2 regions of the Streptomyces sp. NPDC055013 genome follow, and region 1 is predicted to be linked to the other one. Evidence: predicted binding sites of a transcription regulator. Region 1 holds the regulator's gene; the other holds the start of a gene.
What was found. The regulator HrcA, encoded in region 1, represses chaperone genes, less so after heat shock. The targets are predictions, from matches to a motif close to TTNGCACTCNGNNNNNCNGAGTGCNAA.

Region 1 (14,659 bases):
GTGCTTCAGGCCGAGTAGCGGTTCGGTCGGGTTCCGGCGGGCACGCGCGCGTGCTGGACAATAGAACCCATGCCTTCCGCACTCCCCGACGGCGAGCCCGTCCCCGACGACGGCACGCTCCCCGCGTCCGCCCTCGCCGGGTCCGCCGACCGACCCCTCGGCTTCTACCTGCACGTCCCGTACTGCGCGACCCGCTGCGGCTACTGCGACTTCAACACCTACACGGCGACCGAGCTGCGCGGCACGGGCGGAGTGCTGGCGTCCCGCGACAACTACGCCGAGACCCTCGTCGACGAGATCCGTCTCGCCCGCAAGGTCCTCGGCGACGACCCGCGCGAGGTCCGCACGGTCTTCGTCGGCGGCGGTACGCCCACGCTGCTGGCCGCCGACGATCTCGTACGGATGCTGGGGGCGATCCGCGACGAGTTCGGGCTGGCACCGGACGCGGAGATCACGACGGAGGCGAACCCGGAGTCGGTGGACCCGGCGTATCTGGCCACCCTGCGCGAGGGTGGCTTCAACCGGCTCTCCTTCGGCATGCAGAGCGCGAAGCAGCACGTGCTGAAGGTCCTGGACCGCACCCACACCCCGGGCCGCCCCGAGGCGTGCGTCGCGGAGGCCCGCGCGGCGGGCTTCGAGCACGTCAACCTGGACCTGATCTACGGCACACCGGGCGAGTCGGACGACGACTGGCGGGCCTCGCTGGAGGCGGCGATCGGCGCCGGCCCGGACCACGTGTCCGCCTATGCCCTGATCGTCGAGGAGGGCACCCAGCTGGCCCGCCGCATCCGCCGGGGCGAGGTCCCGATGACGGACGACGACGTCCACGCCGACCGGTACCTGATCGCGGAGTCGGTGCTGTCGCAGGCGGGCTTCGACTGGTACGAGGTCTCCAACTGGGCGACCTCCCAGGCGGGCCGCTGCCTGCACAACGAGCTGTACTGGCGGGGCGCCGACTGGTGGGGCGCGGGGCCGGGGGCCCACTCGCACGTGGGCGGCGTCCGCTGGTGGAACGTGAAGCATCCGGGCGCGTACGCGGCGGCACTGGCGGCGGGCCGCTCGCCGGGGGCCGGGCGCGAGCTGCTGTCCGAGGAGGACAGGAGGGTCGAGCGGATCCTGCTGGAGCTGCGGCTGCTGGAGGGGGCGCCGCTGGAGCTGCTGCGGGAGGAGGGGCGCGCGGCGTCGCGGCGAGCGCTGGCGGAAGGGCTGCTTCAGGAGGGGCCGTACGAGGACGGGCGTGCGGTGCTGACCCTGCGGGGGCGGTTGCTGGCGGACGCGGTGGTCAGGGATTTGGTGGACTGATCACTCCGGTGGGTGAATCGGCACCGGAGGCACGCTTGGGCGGCGACGTCAGGCCTCGCCGCCACCCGTGACGAAGTCGATCAGCTCCTCCACCCGCCCCAGCAACTCCGGCTCCAGGTCCTTGTAGGACCCCACCCGCTTCAGGATCGCCTGCCACACCGCCCCGGTGTTCTCCGACGGCCACCCCAGCGCCCGGCACACCCCCGTCTTCCAGTCCTGCCCGTGCGGGACGCGTGGCCAGGAATCGATGCCCAGGGCCGACGGCTTCACCGCTTCCCAGATGTCGATGTACGGGTGGCCCACGACCAGGGCGTGTTCGCTGGTCACCGACTCGGCGATGCGCCACTCCTTCGTGCCGGGGACGAGGTGGTCCACCAGGACGCCCAGGCGTGCATCCGGGCCAGGAGCGAAGTCGGCCACGATCGAGGGCAGGTCGTCGACGCCCTCCAGGTACTCCACGACCACGCCCTCGATGCGCAGGTCGTCGCCCCAGACCTTCTCGACCAGTTCGGCGTCGTGGCGGCCCTCCACGTAGATACGGCCGGCGCGGGCCACACGCGCGCGTGCGCCGGGGACGGCGACCGAACCGGACGCCGTACGGCTGGGACGCGCGGGAGCCGAGGACGACGGGCGTACGAGCGTCACCACCTTGCCCTCCAGCAGGAACCCCCGCGGCTCCAGCGGGAACACGCGGTGCTTGCCGAAGCGGTCCTCCAGCGTCACCGTGCCCGCCTCGCAGCGGATCACCGCGCCGCAGAAACCCGTGCCCGGCTCCTCCACCACCAGGCCCGGGTCCGCCGGCACCTCGGGGGCGGGTTTGGGCTTCTTCCAGGGTGGGGTCAGGTCCGGGGAGTACTGGCGCATTCGGATGACGATAGGAGAAGCCCCACGGGTACGTCTCGCGGATCAGGGCGACACGCCGAAGCGGGCCGCCAAGGCGTCCCGCTGGCGTCGTACGAACTCCGCGTCCACCACCGCTCCGTGACCGGGCACGTACAGCGCGTCCTCGCCGCCCAGGTCCAACAGGCGGTCCAGGGCGGCCGGCCAGTGCGTCGGTACGGCGTCGGGGCCCGCCTGGGGTTCGCCGGACTCCTCCACCAGGTCGCCGCAGAAGACGACCTCCCGGTCGCCGGAGGCCGCGCCCGGCACCAGCACGACCAGATCGTGGGCCGTGTGGGCCGGGCCCACGTTCGCCAGCAGGACCTGGCGGCCGCCCTCCAGGTCGAGGGTCCACTCGCCGCTCACCTGGTGCCGGGGGTGGACCAGGGCGTCGAGGGCCTCGTCCGCCGCGTCCGGGTCCAGACCGTTGCCCACGGCGTCCGAGCGCAGTTCCGCACGCTCGTGCGCGAACACCGTGTCCATGCCCACCGCGCCGTACACCTCCGCCCCGGCGAACGCCGCAGCCCCGAAGACGTGATCGAAGTGGGGATGGGTCAGCGCGAGATGAGTCACACGGTGACCCGCGAGCCACTGCGCCTGCGTACGCAACCGCGCGCCCTCTCCGAGGCTTGACCCGGCGTCGATCACGAGCGCCGTGTCCCGGCCCACGACCAGCCCCGCGGTGCAGTCCCAGCCCGGAAGCCGGCACCTGCCCACCCCGGCCGCAAGCCGTTCCCACCCGAGCTCTTCCCAAGTCACCGTCATACGGCGACGCTAACCAAGACACCACCGTCGGGCACGGTGGTGCCGGACCGGCCTTGCCCGGGGCGTACCCCACCGCCGTACACTGGCCGGGGACGGTTGGCACTCACCAGCGCAGAGTGCCAGGCGAAATGTCAAGGGGACGACTTCTGGAGGTGTGCGCGGTTGCTGAGTGAACGCAGGCTTCAGGTGTTGCGCGCCATCGTCCAGGACTATGTCGGGACCGAGGAGCCGGTCGGGTCGAAGGCGCTGACCGAGCGGCACAACCTCGGGGTCTCCCCGGCGACCGTCCGTAACGACATGGCTGCCCTGGAGGACGAGGGTTTCATCGCCCAGCCGCACACCAGCGCGGGGCGCATCCCGACCGACAAGGGTTACCGGCTGTTCGTCGACAAGCTCGCCGGCGTCAAGCCGATGACCCCGCCGGAGCGGCGCGCCATCCAGAACTTCCTCGACGGCGCCGTCGACCTCGACGACGTCGTGGCGCGCACCGTGCGGCTGCTCGCGCAGCTCACGCGGCAGGTCGCCGTCGTGCAGTACCCGTCGCTGACCCGGTCCACCGTCCGGCATGTGGAGCTGCTCTCGCTCGCGCCCGCGCGTGTGATGCTCGTGCTGATCACGGACACCGGGCGGGTCGAGCAGCGGATGATCGACTGTCCCGCGCCCTTCGGCGAGGCCTCGCTCGCGGACCTGCGCGCGCGGCTCAACAGCCGGGTCGCGGGGCGGCGCTTCGCCGATGTGCCGAGGCTCGTCGAGGACCTCCCCGAGGGCTTCGACATCGAGGACCGCGGCACCGTCTCGGCCGTGCTCTCCACCCTTCTGGAGACACTCGTCGAGGAGAACGAGGAGCGGCTGATGATCGGCGGCACCGCCAATCTCACCCGCTTCGGACATGACTTCCCCCTCACCATCCGGCCCGTCCTGGAGGCCCTCGAGGAGCATGTCGTGCTCCTCAAACTCCTTGGCGAGGCAGGGGATTCGGGCATGACCGTACGCATCGGTCACGAGAACGCCTACGAGGGACTCAACTCAACGTCCGTCGTGTCGGTCGGCTACGGTTCGGGCGGCGAGGCAGTAGCCAAGCTCGGCGTGGTCGGACCGACCCGCATGGATTACCCGGGAACGATGGGAGCGGTACGCGCAGTGGCACGGTACGTCGGACAGATCCTGGCGGAGTCGTAAGTGGCCACGGACTACTACGCCGTTCTCGGCGTGCGTCGCGACGCGTCGCAGGAAGAGATCAAGAAGGCCTTCCGGCGGCTCGCGCGCGAGCTGCACCCGGACGTCAACCCGGATCCGAAGACCCAGGAGCGGTTCAAGGAGATCAACGCCGCTTACGAGGTGTTGTCGGACCCGCAGAAGAAGCAGGTCTACGACCTCGGCGGCGACCCGCTGTCCCAGGCGGGCGGCGCGGGAGCCGGCGGCTTCGGCGCGGGCGGCTTCGGGAACTTCTCGGACATCATGGACGCCTTCTTCGGTACGGCGTCCCAGCGCGGCCCGCGCTCGCGCACCCGCCGCGGCCAGGACGCGATGATCCGGCTGGAGATCGAGCTCGACGAGGCGGCCTTCGGCACGACGAAGGACATCCAGGTCGACACGGCCGTCGTCTGCAACACCTGCAACGGTGAGGGGGCTGCCCCCGGCACCTCCGCTCAGACGTGTGACATGTGCCGCGGTCGCGGTGAGGTGTCGCAGGTGACGCGGTCCTTCCTGGGCCAGGTCATGACGTCGCGGCCCTGCCCGCAGTGCCAGGGATTCGGGACGGTGGTTCCCACGCCGTGCCCCGAGTGCGCGGGCGACGGACGCGTTCGGTCCCGTCGGACGCTCACGGTCAAGATCCCGGCCGGTGTAGACAACGGCACCCGGATCCAGCTCGCCGGCGAGGGCGAGGTCGGGCCCGGTGGCGGTCCCGCCGGTGACCTGTACGTCGAGATCCACGAGCTGCCGCACTCGACCTTCCAGCGGCGCGGCGACGACCTGCACTGCACGGTGACGATCCCGATGACCGCGGCGTCCCTCGGCACGAAGGTGCCGCTGGAGACGCTGGACGGCCTCGAGGAGGTCGACATCCGGCCCGGCACCCAGTCCGGTCAGTCGATTCCGCTGCACGGACGCGGTGTGACGCATCTGCGGGGTGGCGGGCGCGGCGATCTCATCGTCCACGTCGAGGTCACCACGCCGACCAAGCTGGACCCCGAGCAGGAGCGGTTGCTGCGCGAGCTGGCCAAGCTGCGGGGCGAGGAGCGGCCGCAGGGGCAGTTCCAGCCGGGTCAGCAGGGGCTGTTCTCGCGGTTGAAGGACGCGTTCAACGGGCGCTGATGGGTGTGTGGGGGTTGCTGCCGTGGCTGGGGGCTGCCGCCCCCGGACCCCCGCTTCGGCCCTGAACGGGCCTTGTCCTCAAACGCCGGACGGGCTGATTTTCCCCCGCCCAATGCCGGGGCCCAGTGCCGATTCGGACTTGTTCGGAGGACGTGACAACATGCCGTCATGTCCTCCGCGCTGACCGATCTTTTCCCCCATCCGATCGTGCAGGCCCCCATGGCGGGCGGCGTCTCCGTGCCGCAGCTCGCCGCTGCCGTGTCCGAGGCCGGTGGGCTGGGGTTTCTCGCCGCCGGGTACAAGACCGCCGACGGGATGTACCAGGAGATCAAGCAGCTGCGGGGGCTGACGGGCCGGCCCTTCGGGGTCAACCTGTTCATGCCGCAGCCCGAGTACGCCGACGCCGCGGCCGTGGACGTATACGCGCATCAGCTCGCCGGTGAGGCCGCCTGGTACGAGACCGAGCTGGGGGACCGGGACAGCGGACGGGACGACGGGTACGACGCCAAGCTGGCCGTGCTGCTCGACAACCCGGTGCCGGTCGTCTCGTTCCACTTCGGGGTGCCGAAGCCCGAAGTGCTGGAGTCCCTGCGCCGCGCCGGAACGGTCACCCTCGTCACCGTCACCACCACGGACGAGGCCCTCGCCGTGCAGCAGGCCGGTGCCGATGCCGTGATCGTGCAGGGAGTGGAGGCCGGCGGCCACCAGGGAACGCATCGCGACAACCCGGAGACGGACCGGTCGGGCATCGGGCTGCTCTCCCTCCTCGCGCAGGTCCGGGAGACCGTGAGCCTGCCCATCGTCGCCGCCGGCGGCATCATGCGGGGCAGCCAGATCGCCGCCGTCCTCGCGGCCGGGGCCAGTGCCGCCCAGCTCGGCACCGCCTTCCTCGCCACCCAGGAATCCGGCGCCAACGCCCTGCACAAGCAGGCGCTGACCAACCCCCTGTTCGTACGGACCGAGTTGACGCGCGCGTTCTCCGGTCGGCCCGCCCGCGGCCTGGTCAACCGCTTCATGCGCGAGCACGGGCCGTACGCCCCCGCCGCCTACCCCGAGATCCACCACCTGACCTCCCCCCTGCGCAAGAAGGCCGCCGCGTCCGGTGACGCGCAGGGCATGGCCCTGTGGGCGGGGCAGGGGCACCGGATGGCACGCGAACTGCCCGCCGGGCAGCTGGTGGAGGTGCTGGCCGCCGAGCTGGACGCCGCGGCGACAGCGTTGTCGGCGGCGCCCAAGGGGGGTGCGGTCGGATGACGGCGCCGGTGTTCGTCGTCGAGTCGCTGGAGCGGGGCAGCCTCTCCGGCGGCGAGTACGTTCTCGACGGTCCCGAGGGGCGGCACGCCGTCTCGGTGAAGCGGCTGCGGGCCGGTGAGGAGGTCGTCCTCACCGACGGGCTCGGGCGCTGGGCCGAGGGTGTCGTCAAGGCGGCCGAGGGCAAGGACCGGCTGGTCGTCAGCGTGGGTGCGGTGGCCGAGGAGCCGGTGGTGCAGCCTAGTATCACCGTCGTCCAGGCCCTCCCCAAGGGCGACCGCGGTGAGCTGGCCGTCGAGACCATGACCGAGACCGGCGTCGACGCGATCGTGCCGTGGGCGGCCGCCCGGTGCATCACGCAGTGGAAGGGCGAGCGCGGCGCGAAGGCCCTCGGGAAGTGGCGGGCCACCGCCCGCGAGGCCGGCAAGCAGTCGCGCCGGGTGCGCTTCCCGGAAATCGCGGAGGCGGCCACGACCAAGCAGGTCGCGGCGCTGCTCGCCGACGCCGACTTCGCCGCCGTACTGCACGAGGAGCGCGACTACGGCAGTGAGCCGCTCGCGACGGCCGAACTGCCCGCCGAGGGCGAGATCGTGCTCGTCGTCGGCCCCGAGGGCGGCGTGGCCCCCGAGGAACTCGCCCTCTTCGAGGAGGCGGGCGCGAAGGCGTACCGTCTGGGCCGTACCGTCCTGCGCACCTCCACCGCCGGAACCGCGGCGACGGCACTGCTCCTCGGCCGAACCGGCCGCTGGGCCTGACCAGGAGGGACGTCCGCCGTGGAACTCGCCCAAGTACGGCTCCTGGTCGGCGACTTCGCCGCCTGCTACCGCTTCTACGCCGATGTCCTCGGCCTCAAGCCGCAGTCGGGCGCGGCGAACGGGCCCTACGAGAAGTTCAGCCCCGCCACCGGTTCGGCGGGCATCGCCCTCCAGGACCGGGCGATGATGGCCGAGGTCCTGGGCGAAATCGGCGACGAGGCCAGGGGCCATCGGTCACTGGTGGTCCTGCGCGTCGACGATCTGGACACCTACTGCGCACAGATCGCCGAACGCGGCGCCACCCTCCTCCACGACCCCACCCCGCTGACCGACCGCATGCGCGTCGCCCACCTCAAGGACCCGGAGGGGAACCTGGTGGAACTTCAGGAATGGCTGCTGCTGCGCACCTGAGGCCGGGCGCCTCCCGCCGTGAACTGCGCGAGCAGGGAGTGGCCGTATGCGCTCTACCGCGGCGGCCGGGACAGTGGCAGGCTGCGGTCCCATGGGGGCATTCAGGAGGGTTCGGTCCCGCCTCGACCGGCGTGCCGGGCGTCATGCGCGGGTCGCTGCCGTGGCAGGGCTCGCGGTCGTCGCCGTCGGCTCGGTGGTCGGCTGTGATCCGGGTGGGCTGAGCTCGGCGACCGTGGCGTTCACGACCGATCAGACCGTGACCGAGGAGCTGGAGCGGCAGAAGGCCGACGTGCAATGGCTCAACTGCACGGGCTCGTACGACGACAGCGGCAAGGGCAGCTCGCCGAGTGCCGGTGAGAACACCGTCGTCAAGGTCGACTGCGAGGGCGAGACCAAGGACGGCAAGGACATCGTCGTCACCGGCCGGATCACCCGGGCCGTCAGCGGTTCCTGTGTGCGCGGGGACCTCGTCGCCAAGATCGACGGCAAGGAGTGGTTCCACGTGAACGGGCTGGGCGACTGCGACGCCACGCCCTCGCCCGTCAACCCGTCCGGGGGCGGACAGCAGCCCGGCCCCACGGTCACGGTGACGGTCACCAAGACGGTCTACTGCAAGCAGCACCCGAACTGCTGGCCGGAGGGCAAGTGACCGCCTCCCGGCGGGAGTTGGGGCAAGTGATCCAAAGCCCTGTTCGCGGGCGCCGCGCTTGCCTAGGGTGATCGGGTGACACAGTCCGCGACGCCTGCTCCGACTTCGGCCACCGCCCCCTCGCCGTCGTATCTGCGGTATCCGCATCTGCACGGCGACCTCGTCGCCTTCACCGCCGAGGACGACGTATGGCTCGCCCCCCTCGACGGCGGCCGGGCCTGGCGGGTCAGCGCCGACAACGTGCCGGTCTCCCTGCCGCGCATCTCGCCAGACGGTACGACCGTCGCCTGGACCTCCACCCGCGACGGCGCGCCCGAGGTGCACATCGCGCCGGTCGACGGCGGCCCCTCCAGGCGCCTCACCCACTGGGGCAGCGGGCAGACCAGGGTGCGCGGCTGGACGCCCGACGGTCAGGTCCTCGCGATCAGCACCCAGGGCCAGGCGGGCAGCCGCCGCACCTGGGCCCACACGGTCCCGCTCGACGGCGGACCGGCCACCACCCTGCCGTACGGGCCCGTCGCCGATGTCGTCCACGGGCCTCGGCTGCTGCTCGCGTCCGCGCCCATGGGGCTGGAGGCGGCCCGATGGAAGCGCTACCGGGGCGGTACGGCGGGGAAGTTGTGGATCGAGCACGAGGGTGACGGGGACTTCGTACGGCTGCATGAGGAGCTGGACGGGAACATCGAGTACCCGATGTGGGTGGGTGAGAGGGTCGCCTTTCTCTCCGACCACGAGGGCGTCGGGGCCGTGTACTCGTCCCTCGCCGACGGGTCCGACCTACGACGTCACACCCCCCTCGACGGCTTCTACGCCCGGCACGCCGCGAGCGACGGCACCCGTGTCGTCCACGCCTCGGCCGGCCAACTGTGGCTCCTGGACGACCTCGACGGCGCCGAGCCGCGCCGGCTCGACATCCGGCTCGGCGGGCAGCGCACCGACCGGCAGCCGTACCGGTTGAACGCCGCCCGCGCGTTCGGGGAGGCGGCGCCCGACCACACCGCGCGCGGCAGCGCGGTCTCCGTGCGGGGTGCCGTGCACTGGGTCACCCACCGCTCCGGCCCCGCCCGTGCGCTCGCCGCCGAGCCGGGGGTACGCGCCCGGCTGCCGCGCACCTTCCGCGCGGAGGGCGAGGAGTGGGTGGTATGGGTGACGGACGCGGAGGGCGACGACGCGCTGGAGTTCGCGCCCGCGACCGGGCTCGCGCCGGGAGCCACCCCGCGCAGGCTCGGCGCCGGGCAGCTGGGCCGCGTCCTGGAACTCGCCATGGCGCCCGACGGGAGCCGCGCCGCGGTCGCCGCGCACGACGGCCGCCTGCTGTTCGTCGAGCGGGAGACCGGCGAGGTGCGCGAGGTGGACCGCAGCGCGGACGGGGACGTCTCCGGGCTGGTCTTCTCGCCCGACTCGGCCTGGCTCGCCTGGTCGCACCCCGGCCCGCGCCCGCTGTCCCAGCTCAAGCTCGCCAACACCACCGACCTGTCGGTGTCCGAGGCGACCCCGCTGCGCTTCCAGGACTACGCGCCGGCGTTCACGCAGGACGGCAAGCACCTGGCGTTCCTGTCGACGCGGGCCTTCGATCCGGTCTACGACGAGCATGTCTTCGACCTCGCGTTCGTGGTCGGCTCCCGCCCGCACCTGATCACCCTCGCCGCGACCACCCCGTCCCCCTTCGGCCCGCAGCGGCACGGCCGCCCCTTCGACGCGCCCGACAAGGACGAGACCCCCGACAGCGAGGGCACCCCGACCACGCGGATCGACCTCGAGGGCCTGGCCGACCGGATCGTGCCGTTCCCGGTCGAGGCCGCCCGCTACAGCACGTTGCGGACCGCCAAGGACGGTGTGCTGTGGCTGCGGCACCCCGTGTGCGGCGCCCTCGGTGCCTCCCGGGCCACGCCCGACGACCCGGAGCCCAAGACCGAGCTGGAGCGCTACGACCTCGTCCAGCGGCGCGTCGAGCATCTCGCCGATGACGCCGACGACTTCGAGGTCAGCGGCGACGGCAAGCGGGTGCTGCTGTGGACGAGCGATCGCTTGAAGGTCGTACCGAGCGACCGGCGGGCCTCCGGCGACGACGACAGCGACACGAACATCACCGTCGACCTGAGCCGCGTACGGCAGCAGGTCGACCCGTCGGCCGAGTGGCGGCAGATGTTCGAGGAGACCGGCCGCATCATGCGGGACCACTTCTGGCGGCCGGACATGAGCGGGGTGGACTGGTCCGGGGTGCTGGACCGCTACCGCCCGCTGCTCGACCGGGTGGCCACCCACGACGACCTCATGGACCTGCTGTGGGAGGTGCAGGGCGAGCTCGGCACCTCGCACGCCTACGTCGCCCCGCGCGGCGGGTACGGCAGCGGGGCCCGGCAGGGCCTGCTCGGTGCCGACATCTCCCGCCACGCCGACGGGAGTTGGCGGATTGACCGGATCCTGCCCTCGGAGACCTCCGACCCCGACGCGCGGGCCCCGCTGGCCGCGCCCGGGGTCGCCGTGCGTGCCGGGGACGCGATCGCGGCGGTGGCCGGCGCGCCGGTGGACCCGGTGACCGGGCCCGGCCCGCTGCTCGTCGGCACGGCGGGCAAGGCGGTGGAGCTGACGATCTCGCCGGCCGGGGGCGGAGACGTACGGCATGCGGTCGTGGTCCCGATCGCGGACGAGCAGCCCCTGCGGTACCACGCGTGGGTGGCGGACCGGCGGGCGTACGTCCACGAGAAGTCCGGCGGCAGACTGGGCTACCTCCATGTGCCGGACATGCAGGCGCCCGGGTGGGCCCAGATCCACCGTGACCTGCGCGTCGAGGTGGCACGCGAAGGGCTCGTCGTGGACGTGCGGGAGAACGGCGGCGGGCACACCTCGCAGCTCGTCGTCGAGAAGCTGGCCCGGCGGATCGTGGGCTGGGAACTGCCGCGCGGGATGCGGCCGTACAGCTATCCGGCGGACGCCCCGCGCGGCCCTGTCGTGGCGGTGGCGAACGAGTTCTCCGGCTCCGACGGCGACATCGTGAACGCGGCCATCAAGGCACTGGGGCTCGGCCCGGTGGTGGGCACGCGGACGTGGGGCGGCGTCATCGGGATCGACAGCCGCTACCGCCTGGTCGACGGCACGCTGATCACCCAGCCGAAGTACGCCATCTGGCTGGAGGGCTACGGCTGGGACGTGGAGAACCACGGCGTCGACCCGGACGTGGAGGTGCTCCAGCGCCCGCAGGACTGGGCGGCGGGGCGGGACGCCCAGCTGGACGAGGCGATCCGGATCGCGCTGGCGGGGCTGGAGGAACGGCCCGCGAAGACACCGCCGGCGCTGCCGACCTGAGAAGCTGTGTCAGATTCGCCGATCAGTGACGTTCTGTAGCGGCCGCTGCCAACGGGCAACCCACGCTTCCGCCCCCACAGCCTTCCAGCAGCGGCTCTGGGTTTCTGGGCGCTCTGTCCGCCAAGGTTTGGGAGGAAGCCGCCGATCAGCTGGACCTCCGCCGGCAGCGACTGGGGTTCGGGGCCCTCGTGGAGCCAACCTTTAGCTGAACTTGTAGCGGCGAGGGACCAGTCGTGTCCTTCGATGGGCGCCGCGACGGAGACACCCGGTGCACGTGTGCCTCTTGCTGCTGAGCGGGTGGTTCGCAGCGAATGAACGAATCTTCGAGAGGGAAAGCGATGGGCGGCAGGAGTCTGACCCAAACTGAGGCCGAGGGGCGGGCGAGCCTGCTGACGGTCGAGCGGTATGACGTTGCCGTGGACCTTTCGGAGTTGATGACCGGTTCGCGGGTCCGGTGCGCGTCGACGATCACTTTTACCTGTCACCGGCCCGGGGCCGAGACCTTTGTCGATTGTGCGGCGATGGTCGAGAGCGCCACGCTCAACGGGGTCGTGTTGCGGTCGGCTGTTGAGGGCCGGATCGCGCTGACCGATCTTGCCGAGCGCAACGTCCTCACGGTGGTTTCGGTGACGGAGTGCTCGGCCGATGGCCGGGGCGTGCACAAGGCGGTCGATCCCGCTGACGGCGAGACGTATGTCTACACCGACTTCAGTCCCGACTACGCCCGGTACGTGTTGGCCTGCTTCGATCAGCCGGACCTCAAGGCGCCGTGGGCGTTCACCGTGACCGCTCCTGCCGGCTGGCGGGTGTTGAGCAACAGCGGTGACCCGCAGATCGAAGACCTCGGCTCGGTGCGACGCTGGACCTTCCCGCCGACGCCGCCGCTGGCGGCGTACAACACCGTGATCAATGCGGGCCCGTACTACGAATTGCGTCGTAGCGGAGCTGGTCATGATCTCGGGCTCTTCGCCCGGCAGTCGCTGGCTTCGATGCTGGACCGGGACGCCGACGAACTGTTCACCCTGACCACCCAGGGGCTCGAGTTCTTCGCCGGCAAGTTCGGCATGCCGTTTCCGCAGCACAAGTACGACCAGGTCTTCACGCCCGAGTTCCCCGGCGCGATGGAGAACTTCGGCTGCGTCACTTGGATGGACTGGTTCCTGCGCAGGAGCACGCCGACCAGGGCGGAGTGGGACATCTTCGCGCGGTACCTGTTGCACGAGCTCGCGCATATGTGGTTCGGCAACATCGTCACGATGCGCTGGTGGGACGACCTGTGGCTGAATGAGGCGTTCGCGGAGTTCGCGAGCAATTGGGCCGCGGTGAGCGTGACGGCGTACACCGATGCCTGGACGGCGCATCTGGCCGGCGAGAAACTCAAAGCCTATTTCATGGACCAGGGACCGACGACGCACCCGATCCGCCAGCAGGTCCGCGACGTCTCCGAGGCCGCAGCGACGTTCGACGCCATCACCTACCCCAAGGGCGCGTCAGTGCTGCACCAGCTGATGACGTATGTCGGCGAGGCAAAGTTCTCCGCGGGTCTGACCAGCTACTTCGCCACGCATGCCTGGGGCAGCACCACGCTGGAGGACCTGATCGATGCGGTCGCCGACGCCAGCGGACGTGACCTGGACCAGTGGCGTGCGGGATGGCTGGAAACAGCGGGCACCGACCGGCTGACTCTTGACCACGACGGAGATGAGTTTGCCCTGGTCGCTCAGGGTCCGGGTGGCCAGCCGCGCCCGCATGTGCTTGCCGTCGGCGCCTACGAGCGTTCAGGGGACCGCCTTGAGCGGATGGCACTCGTCGGAGTCGAGGTAGCGGGCGAACGGACCCGGCTCGACCTTCCAGTAGGAGCCGACCTGTATCTGGTCAACGATGAAGACCTGACCTTCGCCTCGACGAGACCTGACGCCGCGACCAGGGACGCGTTCTTCCGCAACGCCGCCCGCCTGCCCACTGCGACCGCGCGGGGTGTCGCTGTCACTACGGCCTGGGACATGCTGATCAACGGCGAAGCGACAGCCGCCGAAGCTGTGCAGTGCCTGACCGGAGTGCTGGCTGTCGAGACGTCCGCGTCGGTGATCGAGCCGTATCTCAACCTGGCTGTCGAGGCCGCAGATCTGTGGAGCCCGGAGTCGGAGCGGGACGAGTTGCTGCGGGCAGTGGCTGCGGCGTGCCGCAGTCTCTCCGGCGTCGGCGCCTACCGCAAAGCGGCGTTGCGTGGCTTCGCTCGCACTGCGGCCGAGGTGGAGGAGGTTGCGTGGCTCCAGACCGAGGCTGGGGAGGACATTGATCTCCAGTGGCGAGCACTGGTTCGCAAGGCTCAGCTCGGAAGCCCGAACGCAGCCGAGGCTCAGGCTCTGCTCGACCGCGACCCGGATCCCGACGCATGGATCAGCAGGCTCCAGGTCCGCGCTGCGACCCCGGACGCGGCAGAGAAGAAAGCGGTGTGGCAGACGCTGGTGACGGACCGCGCGGTGCCTATCGCTTCGGTCCACTCAGTTGCGGCCCTGTTCTGGAGCGCCGGCCAGGACGGCTTGCTGAGGCCCCACGCGGAGGCCTACCTCGATCTCGTGCCAACCATCCACCACAGCGGAACCGTGCAGGCGAGGACCTACACCAGAAGCCTCTTCCCGCTGTTCGGTATCGACCTGACCTTCGTACGACGAGCGGAAGACCTGGCGGCACGGGCTGTCCCGGTCGTCCGTACGAACCTCCTGGACCAGGCCGACCGGATGCGCCGCATACTGCACTCCCGCGGCTGAAGGCTTTCCAGCCCGGTCCACAGCTCGATCTGCAATTCCTCGATGCTGGTGAGAAGCCATACCACAGTCGGTGATTTGTGACGCTCTGTAGGTGAGTTCATCACCGGGTCGGGCCCGCCGGGGTCACAGCCCCGTCCCCACCCATTCACGGCTGGATCTGACACAGCTTCTGAGGCAGGCGGTGCCGGCGGGCCGTCGGCGCTCAGCGGAGCACGGCCGCCAGCAGGTCGGTGCCGAGGGCTGTCAGGCCGGGC
Region 2 (14,659 bases), on a different contig from region 1:
ACCCGGCCGTCGATGCCGATGGCGCCGGCTATCCCGGTGCCGAGCGGCACGAACAGGAAACGGTCGGCGCCCTTGCCCGCGCCGATCCGGCCCTCCGCGAGACCGCCGCTGCGCACGTCGTGACCGAGGGCGACGGGCACGCCGCCGAGCCGGTCGGCGAGCAGCATTCGCAGGGGTACGTCCCGCCAGCCCAGGTTGGCCGAGTAGGCGGCGACGCCCTGCTCCTCGTCGACGATGCCGGGGACGGCGATGCCGACGGCGGCCGCGGGCTCGCCGAAGCGCTCTTCGCCGTACGCGCGCAGCTCGCCGGCGAAGTCGAGGATGCCCTCGACGACCGCGTCCGGCCCGCGCTCGCGCCCGGTCGGGCGGCGGGCCTGGTGGAGCAGCTCACCGCTCGCTGCCGCCAGGGCGGCCTTCATCCCGGTGCCGCCCACATCGAGGGCGATGACGTGTCTCACGGGAACAGTGTGTCTTGCATACCCGCGAGAGGTCTAGTCCACTTACGTGGTGTAGACCTTATGGGGGCAATATGTATGACGTTTCGAAAGTTTCGAATATGGGTGTGGGGCGGTTTTGCGTGCAGCGGCGTAGACGTACGGGAACGATCGCGGCGGTGTCCGCGCTGGGCCTGTCGGCGGTTCTGGGCGGCTGTGGGCTGACCGGTGGTTCGGACGAGGTGACGCTGAAGCTGGTCGCCGCGGACTACGGCGACAGTGCGGCGAACAGTTCCCAGAAGTACTGGGACAGGCTCGTCAAGGAGTACGAGGAGCAGCACGAGGGCGTGCAGATCGACGTCACCGTGTACTCCTGGAACGACGTCGACGCCAAGGTCAAGGAGATGGTCGACGCCGGGGACGCGCCGGACATCGCGCAGATCGGCGCGTACGCCGACTACGCCGCGAAGGGCCTTCTCTACGAGGCCGACGAACTGCTCTCCATCCCCGTCCAGGCCGACTTCGTCTCGCAGCTCGCGGACGCGGGGCAGGTGAACGGCGTCCAGTACGGCATCCCGTTCGCCTCCTCCACGCGTCTGCTCTTCTACAACAAGTCCCTCTTCGAGGACGCCGGCCTCACTCCGCCGACATCCTGGAAGGAGCTGGCCGCCGACGCCGAGGCGCTCAAGGCGGAGGGCGTGAAGTACCCGTACGCGCTGCCGCTCGGTGCCGAGGAGGCACAGGCCGAGACCATGCAGTGGCTGCTCAGCGGCGGGGGCGGGTACACCGACGCGGAGACCGGTACGTACAGCATCGACTCCGCGGAGAACGTCTCCACCTTCAACTGGCTCAAGAACAACCTGGTCGGCAAGGGGCTCACGGGGCCCGTCCCGCCCGGGGAGCTCAACCGGGCCGACGCGTTCTCCGCCTTCGCCGCGGGGGATGTCGGCATGCTCAACGGGCATCCCTCGCTGATGCAGATGGCCGAGAAGAAGGGCGTGAAGTTCGGCATGGTGCCGATGCCCGGGCTGGAGGGGCCGACCAAGGTCTCCATGGGTGTGGCCGACTGGATGATGGCCTTCAAGCAGAACGGGCATGCCGAGCAGGTGGGGGAGTTCCTCGACTTCGCCTACGGCAAGCAGAACGTCCTGGACTTCTCCCGGGAGTACAACCTGCTTCCCGTCACCAACTCCGCCTCCACGGTGATGGCCGGGGCCGACCAGGACGCCGCCCTCAAGCCCTTCCTCGACCAGCTCCCGCTCTCCGAGCTCTATCCGGTGGGCCGGACGTCCTGGGCCGCGGTGAGCGCGGACGTCAAGAAGAGCATCGGCAGGACGGTGACGTCCGGGGGGAGCCCGTCGGCGATTCTGGGGCAGCTGCAGTCAGGGGCCACTCGGGCGGAGAGCGCGGAGTAGCTTCCGGCCGGTTCGGTTGTCGGTTCGCTGCCGGTTCGGCTGTCAGTGGGGTGGGCTACGGTGCGGCACATGGACCAGGAGCAGCCCGAGGCCGCCGATCTCGCCGAGCGTGAGCGGGCGATTCTCGCGCTGGAGCGGCGGGGGTTCTCGGGGCCCGGGGCCAAGGAACGGGCGATACGGGAGGGGCTGGGGCTGGCTCCGGTGCGGTATTACCAGCTGCTGAACGCGCTGTTGGATGATCCGCGGGCGCTGGCGCACGATCCGGTGACGGTGAATCGGTTGCGGCGGGTTCGGGAGGGGCGGCGGGGGGAGCGGTGACGCGCGGCGGTGCGGCAGGGGGTTTTGCCTCCGCCGCCCCTACCTGTCCCGTCACTGGGGGCTGCCGCCCCCAGACCCCCGCTTCGGCCTGAACGGCCTCGTCCTCAAACGCCGGACGGGCTGGATTGCCTGGACCGGCGCTGGAAATTCAGCCCCTCCCCGGCCCGCCCCCGTTCCCGGATAAGGTCGCCCCATGGGCAGTCACAAGGATCATCTCCCGACCCCCACGACGCAGCCCGGCCGCGACGGCCTGGCCGCCATCCTCACCCACCCGGCGCACTCACTCATCGCGCTGGACTTCGACGGCACCCTCGCCCCGATCGTCCCGGACCCCGAGAAGGCCCGAGCCCACCCCGACGCCATCCCCGCCCTGGCCGCACTCGCGCCCAAGGTCGCCGCCGTCGCGGTGATCACCGGCCGCCCGGCCGAGGTCGCCGTGAAGTACGGCGGTTTCGCCGACACCCCGGGCCTGGAGCACCTCGTCGTGCTGGGCCACTACGGAGCCGAACGCTGGGATGCCGTCAGCGGCGAGGTCACCGCCCCCGATCCCCACCCCGGCGTCGCAGCAGTCCGCGCCGCCCTGCCGGACCTTCTCGAATCCGCGGCGCAGGGCACCTGGATCGAGGACAAGGGACACGCCCTGGCCGTGCACACGCGCCGCGCGCCCGACCCCCAGGGCACCTTCGACGCCCTCCGAGCCCCGCTCACCGACCTCGCCACCCGCAACGGCCTCATCGTCGAACCGGGGCGCATGGTCCTCGAACTCCGCCCACCCGGCATGGACAAGGGCGTCGCGCTGAGCGAATACGTCCGCGAACTCGGCGCCGAGTCCGTCCTCTACGCCGGCGACGACCTCGGCGACCTCCCCGCCTACGCCGCCGTCGGCAAACTCCGCTCCGACGGCACCCCCGGCCTCCTGGTCTGCAGCGGCAGCGAGGAGGTCACCGAACTCTCGGAGAGGGCGGACGTCGTGGTCGAAGGCCCGGAGGGCGTCGTACGACTCCTCCAGGCGATCGCCACGCAGGCAACCTGACCCAGAGGGCCACCGCGAGGCACGCTGCCGCAGTCGGTCGTGGTCAGGCGGCCTGATCCGAGTGATCGCCGTGCGGGCGGCGTGAACGGGGCGATCGCGTCGTGGAGGCTGCTGCCGCTAGTCGTCCGTGCCGGGGCGAGGTAAGCCGCTGCAGCCGGTCGTGGTCAGGCGGGCTGTGGCAGGTGGTCGCCGTGAGGCCGACTGGTGTGAGCGTTCGCGGTCAGGCGGCCTGGTTCAAGTGATCGCCGTGCGGGCGGCCTGAACCGGGCGATCGCCGCCACGTACCGATGCCGCAGGCAGACGCCGTGAGCTAGCCGCGGCCGACGATCGCCGGTAAGCAACCTGAACCAGGCAACCTGAACCGGGCGAATCCGGCTCCGCCGCTCACTCCCCCCGGGCGGCCGCCCCCGCCTCCCCGTCCTCCAACGCCCCCAACTGCTCCAGGAACCACTGCGCAGGCGGCAGTGCCGTCGCCGCTTCCGCCAGCCGTTTCGAGCGTTCCGCCCGCTCCTCCGGACCCATGGACAGCGCCTCGTGCAGAGCCCGCGCCGTGCCGATCACGTCGTAGGGGTTGACGGCGATCGCGTCCTCGCCCAGTTCCGCGAAGGCGCCCGCCTCGCGGGACAGGACGAGGACGCAGCCCTCGTCGGAGACGACCGGCACCTCCTTGGCGACGAGGTTCATGCCGTCCCGGATGGGGTTGACGAGAGCCACGTCGGCCAGGCGGTACGCGGCCAGGGAGCGGGCGAAGTCGTCCTTGACGTGGAGGACGATCGGGGTCCAGGTCGCCGTGCCGTAAGCGGAGTTGATCTCGTCCGCCAGTCGCTGGACCTCGGCCGTGTAGTCCCGGTACACCGCCAGGTCCTGGCGGGAGGGGTAGGCGAACGCCACGTGGACCACCCGCTCGCGCCACTCGGGGTGGTCGTCGAGCAGCTGCCGGTACGCCAGCAGGCCGCGCACGATGTTCTTGGACAGCTCGGTCCGGTCGACGCGGACGACGGTCCGGCGGGCGGTCCCGTCCGGCGCTGTGCCGATCTCCGAACGCAGCGCGGCGATCCGCTCCCCGACATCGGCCTCGTGGGAGCGGGCGCGCAGGAACTCCGCGTCGGCACCCAGGCCGTGCACACCGATCCACGTGGTCCGCAACGGGGGACGCCCGGTCGCCGTGTGCTGGACGGACGCCGGGGCACCGCTCGGCCACGACGGGAAGAACCGCTCGCGGTCCACGGCCTCGGCGCATGCCATGAACGCCCGCGCCCAACGCCACGTGAGGAAGCCCAGCCGGTCGGCGCCCAGCATCCCCGATACGAGCTGCGAGCGGATGTCGTCCGGAAGCATGGAGAAGTACTCCGGCGGCGCCCACGGCGTGTGCGAGAAGTGCCCGATCCGGACATCCGGCCGCAGCTCCCGGAGCATCCCCGGCACCAGGCACAGGTGGTAGTCCTGCACCAGCACCGCCGCCCCGGGCGCGGCCCGGTCGGCCAGCGCCTGCGCGAACGCACGGTTGTAGGTCTCGTACGACTCCCACTGGCGCCGGAACTCCGCGTCGAAGACCGGCTCCAGCGGGGTCTGGTAGAGCATGTGGTGGACGAACCAGAGGACCGAGTTGGCGATGCCGTTGTACGCGTCCGCGTGCACGTCGGCCGGGACGTCCAGCATCAGGACGCCGTCCTCGCCGACGCCGCGCCGCACCGCCTCCCGGTCCCCGTCGGACAGCGCCGAGCACACCCACAGGGCGTCGGCGTCCGGCCCGATCGCCGACAGCCCGGAGACGAGTCCGCCACCGCCCCTCTTGGAGTGCAGCGAGCCGTCCTCGCGCACCTCGTACGAGACCGGGCCGCGATTCGACGCGACCAGCACCTTGGCAGCACCCTGCGTGGAAGCCATACGCCTCAACCTAGCCCGGCCCGGAAACGCTCAAACGTGCGGTTCCACTCAGTGGCCGGTCCGTATACGATCAGCGGCCCTGCCCGGCGTATGACCCGGTACGTGGCTTTATGCGACCTTCCGTTTCGCATACTCGGCGATCTCCACCATCGGCGGCCGCTCCTCGGTGTCCACGGAGTACGTGCGCGGCTCGAACCCGTCCTCGCCGCGCTCGAACTGGGTCAACGCCGGCCGGACGAGATGGCCGCGCGCCAGCCTCAGCTGGGCCGTGCGGTAGATCGCGGCGGACATCCGGCCCAGGGCCTGTCCGTCCTGGTGGCGGTGTTTGCGGACGCCCACGTCCACCTGCGCCAGCGCGTCGAGGCCCACCAGATGCAGGGCGTCGACCAGCATGCCCAGCTCCACGCCGTACCCGACGGGGAACGGGAGCTGTTCCAGCAGGGAGCGGCGGGCCGCGTACTCGCCGCCCAGCGGCTGCACGAAACCGGCCAGCTGCGGCCAGTGCATGTTCAGCAGCGGGCGCGCCATCAGCTCGGTCACCCGGCCGCCCTGTCCGGCCGCCCCGCCGAGGGGACGGTCGTACATGCCCTTGACCAGGTCGACCCCGGGGTCGGTGAGCAGCGGGCCGACGATCCCGGAGACGAAGTCGGAGGAGAACTCCTTCAGGTCCGCGTCGATGAAGCAGACGATGTCCCCGGTCGTGACGAGCAGGGAGCGCCACAGGACCTCGCCCTTGCCGGGCGCGGCCGGGATGCGCGGGAGGATCGCGTCCCGGTGCACCACGGTGGCGCCCGCCGCGGCGGCCACCTCGGAGGTGCGGTCCGTGGACCCGGAGTCGACGACGACGATCTCGTCGACCAGCGGGACCTGTTGCATGAGGTCGTGACGGATGATCGCGACGATGTCGCCGACCGTCTCCTCCTCGTTCAGCGCGGGCAGCACGACGGAGACCGACTGGCCCGAACGCTGTTTGGCGGCGAGTATGTGGTGGAGCGGGCGATCGGTCGCGGACCAGGAGCGGGTGCTCAGCCAGCGCTCGACTTCTTCCAGCACAGTCGGCGACTCCTCACTGTCGTGATCACAGCAGGTAATCGTGTGATCCATCTCGCGGTTCGGACGACTATCTCAACTGTCCTGGCCTTCGGTTACAGTCTTGAACAACGCGGGTGACCATCGCATGTCCGAGGTCGCCCATAGTTGACAACCGAATACAGCTCATCCAGAGGGGCAGAGGGAAACGGCCCGATGAAGCCCCGGCAACCCTCCAGCCGGTCTCGTGGCGATCACTGTCGATCGTCTCCGCGAGGCTCCCGGCTAGGGAAGGTGCCAAATCCGTCTCACGGCGAGATGCGTCGTGAGGAAGATGAGGAGAAAGGGCCTCGCCTCACATGGCTGTGCAGACTGTTGCAAGCACCACCGACTCCACCGTAGACCTTGGTCCCGCCGCGGCGCTGTCCTGCCGCGAGTGCGGTCACCGGGTACCCCTCGGACCGGTCTTCGCGTGCGAGGAGTGTTTCGGCCCGCTGGAGATCGCGTACGACTTCTCGGCCTACGACACCGAGGAGCTCCGCAAGCGCATCGAAGCGGGCCCCGCGAACATCTGGCGTTACGCCCCCCTGCTGCCCGTCCCCGCGGACGTGGCCACCAAGCCGAACATCAACCCCGGCTGGACCAAGCTCGTCCAGGCCGACAACCTCGCGAACGAGCTCGGCGTCGACGCCGGCAAGCTGTTCGTCAAGGACGACTCCGGCAACCCGACGCACTCCTTCAAGGACCGCGTCGTCGCCCAGGCGATCGAGGCTGCGCGCGCCTTCAACTTCACCACCCTCTCCTGCTCCTCCACCGGCAACCTCGCCGGCGCGGTGGGTGCCGCCGCCGCCCGCGCCGGCTTCCGGTCCTGCGTGTTCATCCCGCACGACCTGGAGCAGGGCAAGGTCGTCATGGCCGCGGTCTACGGTGGCGAGCTCGTCGGCATCGAGGGCAACTACGACGACGTGAACCGTTTCTGCTCCGAGCTGATCGGCGACCCGGCCGGTGAGGGCTGGGGCTTCGTCAACGTCAACCTGCGGCCGTACTACGCCGAGGGCTCCAAGACCCTGGCGTACGAGATCTGCGAGCAGCTCGGCTGGCAGCTGCCGGACCAGCTGGTCGTGCCGATCGCCTCCGGCTCGCAGCTCACGAAGATCGACAAGGGTCTGCAGGAGCTGATCAAGCTCGGGCTCGTCGAGGACAAGCCGTACAAGATCTTCGGCGCGCAGGCCGAGGGGTGCTCGCCGGTGTCGACCGCGTTCAAGGCGGGCCACGACGTCGTCCGGCCGCAGAAGCCGAACACCATCGCCAAGTCGCTGGCGATCGGCAACCCGGCCGACGGTCCGTACGTCCTGGACATCGCCCGCCGCACGGGTGGTTTCGTGGAGGACGTGACGGACGAGCAGGTCGTCGACGCGATCAAGATCCTCGCCCGGACGGAGGGCATCTTCGCGGAGACCGCGGGCGGGGTGACCGTGGGTGTCACGAAGAAGCTGATCGAGAGCGGTGTGCTGGACCCGAGCCTCACGACTGTCGTGCTCAACACCGGCGATGGGCTGAAGACGTTGGACGCGGTGGCCGGTACTGGGCTGACTGCGACGATTCGTCCCAACCTGGACTCGTTCCGCGAGGCCGGTCTCGTCTGAGAAGCCCCGTCCCACCGAACTTGCACACTGACCGGAGGTCACACCGTATGAGCGTCAACGTCCGCATCCCCACCATCCTGCGCACCTACACGGGTGGCCAGGCCGAGGTCGCCGCCGAAGGTGCCAACCTCGGCGAGGTCATCGCCGACCTGGAGAAGAACCACACCGGGATTGCCGCCCGGGTTCTCGACGACCAGGGCAAGCTGCGTCGGTTCGTCAACGTGTACGTCAATGACGACGACGTCCGTTTCGAGCAGGGTCTGGAGACCGCGACTCCGGACGGTGCCGGCGTCTCCATCATTCCGGCCGTCGCGGGTGGCTGACAGGCTGACCGAATGACCGATCATTACCATCGGTAACACCGGTTACCAAGAGTTCATCGAATTGCCCCCTCCGTGAGAGAAGCGGAGGGGGCAATTCTGTGTGGTTGAGCGAGGTACAGTTGGGGAACGTGCCGCCGATCCACTGGTCGGCCGCCCTTGATTTCTGCCGCAAGCCCGACAAGAAGTAGCCAAAGTGTGTGGGTTTTTTGCGGCTTTTCTTCCGTATGCCGGGTCCGACTTGACCTGAAGTCAGCGGAATTGTCCCCACATTCCCGACCGGTCGTGCCCGGATTTCTCGTCCGATTGACCTGTTGCAGACGGCAGTTGGGCAGATACATTCAGCCGCGGTCGACGCGTTCCGGCGCACGCCCCCGACCGATGGGGGGTGAGGTCTGACCCGGATCCGCGAAGTGTGGATCTGTGCAAGGGCCAGTAATAGGGGAGTTAGGCATGGCTCAGGGCACCGTCAAGTGGTTCAACGCGGAGAAGGGGTACGGCTTCATCGCGGTCGACGGTGGTGCGGATGTTTTCGTCCACTACAGCGCGATCCAGATGGACGGTTACCGCACCCTGGAGGAAGGCCAGCGGGTCGATTTCGAGATCTCGCAGGGCCAGAAGGGGCCGCAGGCGGACATGGTTCGTCTGGCCACCGGCTGAAGCACGCGTCGACTAACAGCAGCGACGTTCTTCTTCGAAGGGCTCGCACCTCCCGGGGTGCGGGCCCTTCGCCATGTCCGGGTCCGTCCGGGTCCTGTCCGGGGCCTGCCCGGGTCCGGCCCCGGCCCCGCCGCCCCTGTTCGCGCACCGCAGAGCGCGCCGCCCGATACCCGAGAGCCGCTTGCACTCGCCTACCCCGAGTGCTAATCATTGGCGTTAGCACTCTGAAGGTGAGAGTGACAAAGAAGGACCGGGTCGGTGAGGCCCGCAGGCCGGGTGGGGCAAGGAACCACGAGGCATGTGAGCCGTCCGTCGCGGGCGCGGGCGCGGTCCGAAGGAATCACCCCCAGTCCTGGAGGGACCACTTCACATGGCCAAGATCATCGCGTTCGACGAGGAGGCGCGGCGCGGCCTCGAGCGCGGCATGAACCAGCTCGCGGACGCCGTCAAGGTGACGCTCGGCCCCAAGGGTCGCAACGTCGTCCTCGAGAAGAAGTGGGGCGCCCCCACGATCACCAACGATGGTGTCTCCATCGCCAAGGAGATCGAGCTCGAGGACCCGTACGAGAAGATCGGCGCCGAGCTGGTCAAGGAAGTCGCCAAGAAGACGGACGACGTCGCCGGTGACGGTACGACCACGGCGACCGTTCTCGCCCAGGCCCTCGTCAAGGAAGGCCTGCGCAACGTAGCCGCCGGCGCCAACCCGATGGCCCTCAAGCGCGGCATCGAGCGCGCCGTCGAGGCCGTCTCCGCCGCCCTGCTGGAGCAGGCGAAGGACGTCGAGACCAAGGAGCAGATCGCCTCCACGGCCTCCATCTCCGCCGCCGACACCCAGATCGGCGAGCTCATCGCCGAGGCGATGGACAAGGTCGGCAAGGAAGGCGTCATCACCGTCGAGGAGTCCCAGACCTTCGGTCTGGAGCTGGAGCTCACCGAGGGTATGCGCTTCGACAAGGGCTACATCTCGGCGTACTTCGCCACCGACATGGAGCGGATGGAGGCGTCGCTCGACGACCCGTACATCCTGATCGCCAACTCCAAGATCGGCTCCGTCAAGGACCTGCTCCCGCTCCTGGAGAAGGTCATGCAGTCGGGCAAGCCGCTGCTGATCATCGCCGAGGACGTCGAGGGCGAGGCCCTGTCGACCCTGGTCGTCAACAAGATCCGCGGCACCTTCAAGTCCGTCGCCGTCAAGGCCCCGGGCTTCGGTGACCGCCGCAAGGCGATGCTGAACGACATCGCCATCCTCACCGGTGGCGAGGTCATCTCCGAGGAGGTCGGTCTCAAGCTCGAGAACACCTCCCTGGACCTCCTGGGCAAGGCCCGCAAGGTCGTCATCACCAAGGACGAGACCACCATCGTCGACGGTGCCGGCTCCTCCGAGCAGGTCGCGGGCCGCGTCAACCAGATCCGCGCCGAGATCGAGAACAGCGACTCGGACTACGACCGCGAGAAGCTGCAGGAGCGCCTGGCGAAGCTCGCCGGCGGTGTCGCGGTCATCAAGGCCGGTGCCGCCACCGAGGTGGAGCTCAAGGAGCGCAAGCACCGCATCGAGGACGCCGTGCGCAACGCCAAGGCGGCCGTCGAGGAGGGCATCGTCGCCGGTGGTGGCGTGGCCCTGCTCCAGGCCTCCGCGGTCTTCGAGAAGCTGGAGCTGGACGGCGACGAGGCGACCGGCGCCAACGCCGTGAAGCTCGCGCTGGAGGCCCCGCTGAAGCAGATCGCCGTCAACGGTGGTCTCGAGGGCGGCGTCGTCGTCGAGAAGGTGCGCAACCTGGCCGTCGGCCACGGTCTGAACGCCGCGACCGGCGAGTACGTCGACATGATCGCCGAGGGCATCATCGACCCGGCGAAGGTGACGCGTTCCGCGCTGCAGAACGCCGCGTCGATCGCCGCGCTGTTCCTCACCACCGAGGCCGTCATCGCCGACAAGCCGGAGAAGGCCGCCGCGCCTGCCGGTGGCGGTATGCCGGGCGGTGACATGGACTTCTGATCGACCTCGGGGGCTTCGGTCTCCGGTTGATCAACGTCCTTCCCGAGGGCGGCACCTCCAGTTGCGATATTCGCGACAGGGGGTGCCGCCCTCGGTGCGTTGGCGGGTGCGGGTGGGGCGTGGCTGGTCGCGCAGTTCCCCGCGCCCTTGAAAGAAGGGGCGTCCCCGCGCGCCCTCGCAGAACCGAGCCCCTCCCTGGGAATGCGAAGCCTCACACCCACCGTTGCTTAATGAGGTGCAACAATGCGTGTGCACATACTGACCGGTATAGGCAGACCCCTTCCCCAGGAGCCCCTACGTGACCGTCACCCAGCCCACCGCCTCCCGTGCGGCCCAGATCCTGTCCCGGCCGACCGTGATCAACGGTCTGACCGTCCCCAACCGCATCGCGATGGCGCCGATGACGCGGATGTTCTCCCCGGGCGGCGTGCCCGGTGAGGATGTCGTGTCGTACTACGCGCGCCGCGCCGCCGCGGGCGTCGGTCTCATCGTCACCGAGGGCACGTACGTCGGGCACGACTCGGCCGGGCAGAGCGACAGGGTGCCGCGCTTCCACGGTGCGGAGCAGCTGGCGGGGTGGGCGAAGGTCGCCGAGGCCGTGCATGCGGCGGGCGGCACGATCGTGCCGCAGCTGTGGCACATCGGCATGGTGCGCAAGCAGGGCCAGCCGCCCTACGCCGAGGCCCCCGCCGTCGGCCCCTCGGGCCTGCGCATCGGCGCCGATGAGCCCACCGGCAAGGCGATGACCCAGAGCGACCTGGACGACGTGATCGGCGCCTTCGCCCAGGCCGCCGCGGACGCCGAGCGCATCGGCCTCGACGGCGTGGAGATCCACGGCGCCCACGGCTACCTCGTCGACCAGTTCCTGTGGGGCGGCACCAACCGCCGCACCGACGCGTACGGCGGTGACCCGGTCGCCCGTACGAAGTTCGCGGCGGAGATCGTGGCCGCCGTACGCGAGAAGGTCTCCGCGGACTTCCCGGTCATCTTCCGCTACTCGCAGTGGAAGCAGGAGGCCTACGACGCCCGGCTCGCCGAGACCCCCGAGGAGCTGGAGGCCATCCTCGCCCCGCTCGCCGCGGCCGGCGTCGACGCCTTCCACGCCTCCACCCGCCGCTACTGGGTCCCGGAGTTCGACGGCTCCGACCTCAACCTCGCCGGCTGGACGAAGAAGCTGACCGGCAGGCCCACCATCAGCGTCGGCTCGGTCGGCCTGGACGGCGAGTTCCTGGGCGCGTTCGCCGGCCAGGGCTCCGGGGTCAAGGGCATCGACGATCTGCTGGACCGTCTGGAGGCGGAGGAGTTCGACTTCGTCGCCGTCGGCCGGGCGCTGCTCCAGGACCCCGAGTGGGCGGCGAAGGTGCTGGGCGGCCGCTTCGAGGAGCTGGCGCCGTATGACGCGGCGTCGCTGAAGACCCTGAGCTGAGGCCCAACCAGCCGCTACTGTCGGAGAGATGAGGATCCTTCATCTCTCCGACACCCATATCGAACGGGCCGACGCCCCCAACGCATACGGCGTCAATGCCACCGACTCGCTCCGCCTGATGCTCGCCGAGCTGAGGCATGTGCGGGGCGTCGACGCGATCGTCGTCACGGGGGACATCGCGGACGACGGTGCGGTGGAGGCGTATACGGCCGTGAAGGAGCTCGTGGGCGAGTTCGCCCGCGGCCTGGGCGCGCCCGTGTTCTACACCACCGGCAACCATGACGAGCGCGGCGCCTTCGGGAAGGTGTTGGGCAGCGGCCACCCGGAACCGGCGGTGGTCCTGGAGTCCGAGGCGGGGGAGCGGGCGGCCGTGAGCACCGTCGGCGGCCGGCGGTTCATCACGCTGGACTCGCTGGTGCCGGGGAAGGTGTACGGCCGTCTGAGCGCGGCACAACTCGACTGGCTGAAGGCTGTGTTGAGCACTCCGGCCGAGCAGGGCACCGTCCTCGCCCTCCATCACCCACCGATCGCCCTCGACATCTCGGCGACCCAGCCGCACTTCGGCCTGCGCGACCCGGCCGAGCTCGCGACGGCGATCCGGGGCAGTGACGTACAGGTCGTCCTGACCGGGCACTACCACCTCCAGCTCCTCGGCTTCCTGGCCGCGGTGCCGGTCTGGGTCACCCCTGGTGTCGTGAACCGCATCGACCTCACGGCGGCGCCCGGCACGGAACGCGTGGTGCGCGGGGCCTCTGCCTCGCTGGTGGAGCTGGGCGGGGCGGAAGGGCCGCTGTTCCACACCTTCCATGCACGCGATCCCCGGGCGCACGAGACGGTGTACGAGTTGGACGAGGAGCGGACGCGGGCGTTCGTGGAGCGGGGGGCCTGAGCCGGGTGCCCGCCTGACCTGGGTGATCCGAGGCGATCTCGGGCGGTCCGGGGCGTGACCTGCATCCCTTGAGTAAGTCAATCAACTGACTTAAGGTTGCCTTGGTCAATTACGTACCTTTCACGTTCGTACGCCGACGGAGGCCCCGCCATGTCCCACGCCCCTGCCCCTGCCGCCGAGGCCGGGGGCGGTGCCCCGCCGAGGCCTAACGCCGTGGTGGCGGTACTGGCCTTCGCCGGGATCGTCGTCTCGCTGATGCAGACCCTGGTCATCCCGATCGTCCCCGAGCTGCCACGCCTGCTCGACGCGCCGGCCTCGGACACCGCCTGGGCGGTCACCGCGACGCTGCTCGCCGCCGCCGTCGCCACGCCGGTGATGGGGCGGCTCGGCGACATGTACGGCAAGCGGCGGATGCTGCTGGTCAGCGTCGTGCTGCTGGTGACCGGTTCCGTGGTCTGTGCGCTGAGCGACGCGCTGGTCCCGATGATCGTCGGACGGGCGTTCCAGGGCCTGGCCTCCGGTGTGATCCCGCTCGGCATCAGCATCATGCGCGACGAACTCCCCGCCGAGCGTCTCGGCTCCGCGACCGCCCTGATGAGCGCCTCCCTCGGCATCGGCGGCGCGCTCGGGCTGCCCGCCGCGGCGCTCATCGCGGACAACTTCGACTGGCACATGCTGTTCTGGACGTCGGCCGGCATGGGTGTCGTGGCGCTGGTGTGCGTGGTGCTGTTCGTGCCCGAGTCGAAGGTGCGCACCGGCGGGCGCTTCGACCTGGTGGGCGGCACAGGGATGGCGGCCGGACTGATCTGCCTGCTCCTCGGCATCTCCAAGGGCGCCGACTGGGGCTGGACCAGCGGTACGACACTCGGTCTCTTCGTGGCGGCCGTCGTCGTCCTGGTGGCCTGGGGCCGGTGGGAGCTGCGTACCGAGCAGCCGCTGGTGGATCTGCGGACGACCGCCCGGCGTCAGGTGCTGGTGACCAACCTGGCCTCGATCGCGGTGGGCTTCGCCATGTTCGCGATGAGCCTCGTCATCCCGCAGCTCCTCCAGCTCCCCGCGCAGACCGGCTACGGCCTCGGCAAGTCGATGCTGGTCGCGGGCCTGTGCATGGCCCCGTCCGGTCTGGTGATGATGGCGACGGCACCGGTGTCGGCGGCCATCTCGCGGGCCAAGGGCCCGAAGGTCACGCTGATGATCGGCGTGCTGATCGTCGCCGTGGGCTATGGCCTCAACATCGTCCTGATGTCCGAGGTCTGGCACTTCGTCCTGGTCGCCTGCATCATCGGCGCCGGCGTCGGGTTCGGCTACGGCTCGATGCCCGCCCTCATCATGAGCGCCGTGCCCGCGTCGGAGACGGCCGCCGCGAACAGCCTCAACACGCTGATGCGCTCCCTCGGAACGTCCACGGCGAGCGCCGTCGCGGGCGTGATCCTCGCCCAGATGACGACGGACCTCGGCGGGTACGCCCTCCCGTCCGAGAACGGCTTCAAGGTGGTCCTGGCGGTGGGCGCCGGGGCGGCGTTGCTGGCGTTCGTGGTGGCGTCGTTCATTCCGAAGGCGGAGCCGGCCGCCGTCGAGGAGCCCGTGGCGCAGGCGGCGGCGCCGACGG

Region 2: groL (chaperonin GroEL) is a predicted target of HrcA. The motif match lies at 8,923-8,949, and genes of this name have one in related genera.

Annotation. Positions count from the first base shown of each region.
Region 1 covers NZ_JBSGVW010000006.1:46,001-60,659, forward strand. The annotation lists gene ACWGDB_RS09940 (SpoIIE family protein phosphatase) at 1-18, shown strand, start outside; gene hemW (radical SAM family heme chaperone HemW) at 70-1,302, shown strand; gene ACWGDB_RS09950 (DUF3097 domain-containing protein) at 1,351-2,166, opposite strand; gene ACWGDB_RS09955 (MBL fold metallo-hydrolase) at 2,209-2,946, opposite strand; gene hrcA (heat-inducible transcriptional repressor HrcA) at 3,109-4,125, shown strand; gene dnaJ (molecular chaperone DnaJ) at 4,126-5,262, shown strand; gene ACWGDB_RS09970 (nitronate monooxygenase) at 5,431-6,516, shown strand; gene ACWGDB_RS09975 (16S rRNA (uracil(1498)-N(3))-methyltransferase) at 6,513-7,268, shown strand; gene ACWGDB_RS09980 (VOC family protein) at 7,287-7,679, shown strand; gene ACWGDB_RS09985 (hypothetical protein) at 7,771-8,328, shown strand; gene ACWGDB_RS09990 (S41 family peptidase) at 8,404-11,634, shown strand; gene pepN (aminopeptidase N) at 11,973-14,405, shown strand; gene ACWGDB_RS10000 (DUF5937 family protein) at 14,608-14,659, opposite strand, start outside.
Region 2 covers NZ_JBSGVW010000005.1:32,740-47,398, forward strand. The annotation lists gene ACWGDB_RS08205 (ROK family protein) at 1-458, opposite strand, end outside; gene ACWGDB_RS08210 (ABC transporter substrate-binding protein) at 557-1,849, shown strand; gene ACWGDB_RS08215 (DUF3263 domain-containing protein) at 1,919-2,167, shown strand; gene otsB (trehalose-phosphatase) at 2,361-3,200, shown strand; gene ACWGDB_RS08225 (alpha,alpha-trehalose-phosphate synthase (UDP-forming)) at 3,585-5,087, opposite strand; gene ACWGDB_RS08230 (glucosyl-3-phosphoglycerate synthase) at 5,196-6,140, opposite strand; SAM riboswitch class I at 6,300-6,457, shown strand; gene thrC (threonine synthase) at 6,476-7,762, shown strand; gene ACWGDB_RS08240 (MoaD/ThiS family protein) at 7,810-8,085, shown strand; gene ACWGDB_RS08245 (cold-shock protein) at 8,536-8,742, shown strand; gene groL (chaperonin GroEL) at 9,113-10,735, shown strand; gene ACWGDB_RS08255 (NADH:flavin oxidoreductase) at 11,034-12,161, shown strand; gene ACWGDB_RS08260 (metallophosphoesterase family protein) at 12,190-13,050, shown strand; gene ACWGDB_RS08265 (MFS transporter) at 13,201-14,659, shown strand, end outside.